DNA from 2 places in the Streptomyces sp. NPDC051913 genome. Region 2 is predicted to be linked to the other one. Evidence: predicted binding sites of a transcription regulator. Region 2 holds the regulator's gene; the other holds the start of a gene.

Region 1 (2,390 bases), on a different contig from region 2:
GGTGTTGGCGTGCGCCCGCCCGAAGGTCGTACCACTGCCGCCGAGCCAGTCCAGGGTCTGCGGGAGCGCCCAGTCCGTGCCTTTCGGCTGGTCGTCGGTGAGGACCAGGAGGATGTTGGGGCGGGTGTCCCCACGGGTGGCGGGGGAGGGGGCGCGGCTCGCGACGGGGGCGGCGGGGCGGGCGGGGGTGGCGCCGCCGGTGGGGGAGTCGTCTCCGGTGGCCCTGAGCAGGAGCGGCAGCGCGGCCCCCGTCGCCGCCACGGCTGCCCCCGTCAGCACCGCCCGCCGCCCGGGCCCCCGCCGCTCATCCGTTTGTCCAACTCCCCGCAAAACCCCGTATTAACGCTCAATCGAGCTGTGAACGAGCTTGCAGTCTGCGGGCACTTCCTGTGAACGGCGTTGCGGGGATGTCGCGGCGGGCTTGCGATGACGTGGCGATCAGGGCCGGTCAGCGGGGTCGGCGGCCTCCGGTGCAGGTGTCGGTGTGGCGTCCGTGTCGGCGGAGGCGTCGACGTGCAGACAGGTCACGCCCCGGACGACGGCGAGGGCGTCGCGGGTCGCGACGGGCGCACGGTGGACGCCGCGGCCCCGCCACGCGGCGAGCGTGGAGCCGTCCGCAGGCTCGCGATGTTCGCGACACTACGCGGCAGCGGCCTCGGAGCCGTCCTCCACCCCACCGCCTCACCCCGCGCGGCGAAGAAGTCCCGAAGTCCCGCTGCCACGCGATCGGCCGGTCTTCCCCGCCCCCGTTTCAGTTTCCGGTGTACTTCGCGCTCGTCAGCACCGCCGACACCGTCCAGCCCAGCGACTCGTACAGCGCCCGTCCCGCGGGCGTGCCCGCCAGTACGCATCGCTCCGCCCCCGCCTCCAGCGCCGCTCGCTGGAGGGTGCGCATGACGAGGGTGGCGAGACCGCGGCGCTGGTGGGCGGGGGAGGTGGCGATCTGGTCGGCGACCGCGGTGGCGCCGGTCGGGGCGAGCTGGCCGCGGGCCGCCCAGGAGCCGTCGGGGCCGGCGACCATGGTGCGGACGACTCCGCCGCGCGACCAGGTGTGCTGCCGGTAGCCCTCCGGGAGCGGGGGCACCTCGGCGGTCGCCGGGGTGAGGGGGAGCGTCATCAGATAGCCGGGCTCGGGGTCGATCCACCAGCGGTCGTCCAGCCAGCCGGAGACCACGGCCGGATGCCGGAACGCCTTGAGCCAGACCCCGGCCCCGGTCACGCCCTCGGCGACCTTCCGTACGGCCGCCCGCTCGACGCCCTCGCCGGTCCCGCCGAGGACATGGCGGGTGACGTGCCCGTCCATGCCCATGTCGATCGTGCAGCCCCAGGGCTCCAGCACCGGAGGGGCCGCCCCGCGCGAGACGACCCACCCGTCCACCCAGGCGCGCACGGTCTCGTCCACGACATCTCCTCGTAATGACTGAAAGGCTTGAGTGGCTATTACTAGGGAGACGATACGCGGCTCCCCACGCACCCCGACAGACGTGATCGCTCACAGCGAACGCGTCCGGGGGAACATTCGGAGGCTCACGTGCATTGAGTCGGCATAGCTCAACTTGAGTGCCGAAGGGGAGATCATGGCTTCGACGTCCACACTGCTCACTCTGCCTGTGCTGCCGCTCGACGACGAGGTCGTGCTGCCCGGAATGGTGGTCCCGCTCGATCTGAACGACGCCGATGTGCGCGCCGCGGTGGAGGCCGCCCAGGCCGCCGCCCGCTCCGAGCCCGGAAAGCCCAAGGTCCTGCTGGTGCCCCGGATCGACGGCACCTACGCGAGCACCGGTGTCCTCGGCACCGTCGAGCAGGTCGGCCGGCTCGCCGACGGCGACCCGGGCGCGCTCATCCGCGGTCGCGGCCGTGTGCAGATCGGCGCCGGCACCACCGGCCCGGGCGCGGCGCTGTGGGTCGAGGGCACGCGGATCGACGAGACGGTCCCCGAGCCGCAGCCCGGCCATGTCACCGAACTGGTCAAGGAGTACAAGGCCCTCGCCACCGCCTGGCTGCGCAAGCGCGGCGCCTGGCAGGTCGTGGACCGCGTGCAGGCCATCGACGACGTCTCCACGCTCGCCGACAACTCCGGCTACTCGCCCTTCCTGACCACCGAGCAGAAGGTCGAGCTGCTGGAGACCGCCGACCCGGTCGCCCGTCTCAAGCTCGCCACCCAGCAGCTGCGCGACCACCTCGCCGAGCAGGACGTCGCCGAGACCATCGCCAAGGACGTCCAGGAGGGCGTCGACAAGCAGCAGCGCGAGTTCCTGCTCCGCCGCCAGCTGGAAGCCGTACGCAAGGAACTGCGCGAGCTCAACGGCGACTCCAAGGACGCGGCCGAGGAGTCCGACGACTACCGCGCGCGCGTGGAGGCAGCCGACCTGCCCGAGAAGGTCCGCGAG
Region 2 (2,390 bases):
GACCTCTTCGGAGGCGGCGCCCAGGGCGGTGGCGGCCAGGGTTCAGGCGGCTTCGGCGGCGGGATCGGCGACGTGTTCGGCGGCCTGTTCAACCGCGGCGGCACCGGGGGCACCCGGGTGCAGCCGCGGCGCGGGCAGGACATCGACACCGAGGTCACGCTGAGCTTCACCGAAGCCATCGAGGGGGCCACGGTCCCGCTGCGGATGTCCTCGCAGTCCCCCTGCAAGGCCTGTTCGGGCACCGGCGACAAGAACGGCACACCGCGCGTGTGCCCGACCTGCGTCGGCACCGGCCAGGTGGCGCGGGGTTCGGGCGGCGGCTTCTCGCTCACCGACCCCTGCCCCGACTGCAAGGGCCGCGGGCTGATCGCCGAGCACCCCTGCATGGACTGCAAGGGCAGCGGCCGCGCCAAGTCCTCGCGCACCATGCAGGTCCGCATCCCCGCCGGGGTGACGGACAACCAGCGCATCCGCCTGCGCGGCAAGGGAGCGCCGGGAGAACGGGGCGGCCCCGCGGGCGACTTGTACGTCACCGTCCACGTGGACGCGCACCCGGTCTTCGGCCGCAAGGAGGACAACCTCACGGTCACCGTCCCGGTGACGTTCGCGGAGGCGGCCCTCGGCGGCGAGGTCCGGGTCCCCACCCTGGGCGGCCCGCCCGTCACGCTCAAACTGCCGCCCGGCACGCCCAACGGCCGCACCATGCGCGCCCGCGGCAAGGGCGCGGTCCGCAAGGACGGCACCCGCGGCGACCTCCTGGTCACCGTCGAGGTGAGTGTCCCCAAGGACGTGACGGGGAAGGCTCGGGAAGCGCTTGAGGCGTATCGCGAGGCGACCGCGGACGAGGATCCGCGGGCGGAGCTGTTCCAGGCCGCGAAGGGAGCATGACCAAGATGGACGGCCGTCGACGCAACCCGTACGAACTGACCGAGGAAACCCCGGTCTACGTCATCTCGGTGGCGGCCCAGCTCTCCGGCCTGCACCCGCAGACCCTTCGCCAGTACGACCGCCTCGGCCTGGTCTCCCCGGACCGCACCGCGGGCCGGGGCCGCCGCTACTCGGCCCGCGACATCGAACTGCTGCGCACCGTGCAGCAGTTGTCGCAGGACGAGGGCATCAACCTGGCCGGCATCAAGCGCATCATCGAGCTGGAGAACCAGGTCGCGGGCCTCCAGTCCCGCGTCGCGGAGATGGAGGCGGCCCTGGAGGGCGCCGCCGCCACGATGCGCCAGCGGGAGGCCGCGGTGCACGCGTCGTACCGACGCGACCTGGTGCCGTACCAGGAGGTGCAGCAGACCAGCGCGCTGGTGGTGTGGCGGCCGAAGAAGGCCAAGGACTAGACAGACGCACGGAAAGGGGCCCGGAGGTTCGTCCTCCGGGCCCCTTCCGCGTGCCGTGGTCCTCACCGTCCGCTGAAGAACTCCAGCGAGGCGGCCTCGGACCCGACCCGGCCGTAGTGGTCGACGGCGCGGACGGTCACCATGCAGGGCCCGTTGTACGGCGCGACCCACGAGATCGCCCCCGTGGCCGACACCTGCGGGCCGCTGTCGCCGCACGCCCCGGAGATGTCCCAGGAGTACCCCTTCAGCTGTCGGCCCTCGTCACCCGCGCCCGGCGCGGCGGTGACCTGGATCGCCGAACGGCCGGGCACACCGTTGGTGACCAGTGTCAGCTGCGGAGCCTTCGGCCCGACCGCCGTGGCCTTCGTGACGCGCTCGGCGGCGACTTCCTCGGAGGGCAGCGACTCCAGACCGTCGGCGCCCACGGTGGCGACGTAGTAGGAGGCCTTGCCCGCCGGCGCGGTCCGGTCCTCCCACCCGGTGCCGTTGGTGGCACCGATGGCCGTCCAGGCACCGGTCGGGCTGGTCCGGCGGTAGACGTGGTAGCCGCCGGCCTCGTCGGGCGATGCCGTCCACGTGACCATCGTGAGATCGTCGGCGGGCGGCTGCACCGCGAGCCCCGTCGGCGCGGCCGCCGTCGAGGCCACGGCCCGGCTCGCGGGCACTCCGTCCGACATGGGTGAGACATTGGCCGCGGTGTCGACGACCACCACGGAGAAGGCGTAGGGCACACCCGCGTCATCGGCCGGCACCCGGTAGGCCAACGACGTCCCGAACACGAAGTCCGGCCCGTCCGGGTCGGGGGCGCCGTCGCGGAAGGCGTACACCTCGTAGTGGTCGACGTCCTTCGCCGCGGAGGCCTGCCAGTTCAGGGAGACACCGGCCGTCGTACCGTCCGCCGTGAGACCGGTGATCCCCGTGGGGGCGGTGTGGTCGACGGTGGTGACACCCTGGTCGGCGGTACCCGTGGAGGCGTTGCCGGCCTTGTCGTGGGCGCGGATCTCGTAGTAGTACGTCTCGCCGGTGGGGGGCGGGGTGTCGGTGTACGAG

Evidence for each region. The regulator HspR, encoded in region 2, represses chaperone genes until heat shock. The targets are predictions, from matches to a motif close to TTGAGNNNNNNNNNCTCAA.
Region 1: the regulator HspR is predicted to act here: its motif matches at 1,537-1,555, upstream of lon (endopeptidase La).

The regions. Positions count from the first base shown of each region.
Region 1 is NZ_JBIUCI010000001.1:187,304-189,693, reverse strand. Features, by position in the region: gene ACIHIX_RS00845 (sulfatase) at 1-261, opposite strand, end outside; partial or broken gene ACIHIX_RS00840 (GNAT family N-acetyltransferase) at 493-612, opposite strand; gene ACIHIX_RS00835 (GNAT family N-acetyltransferase) at 752-1,402, opposite strand; gene lon (endopeptidase La) at 1,578-2,390, shown strand, end outside.
Region 2 is NZ_JBIUCI010000003.1:285,506-287,895, reverse strand. Features, by position in the region: gene dnaJ (molecular chaperone DnaJ) at 1-888, shown strand, start outside; gene ACIHIX_RS10295 (heat shock protein transcriptional repressor HspR) at 894-1,340, shown strand; gene ACIHIX_RS10290 (fibronectin type III domain-containing protein) at 1,403-2,390, opposite strand, start outside.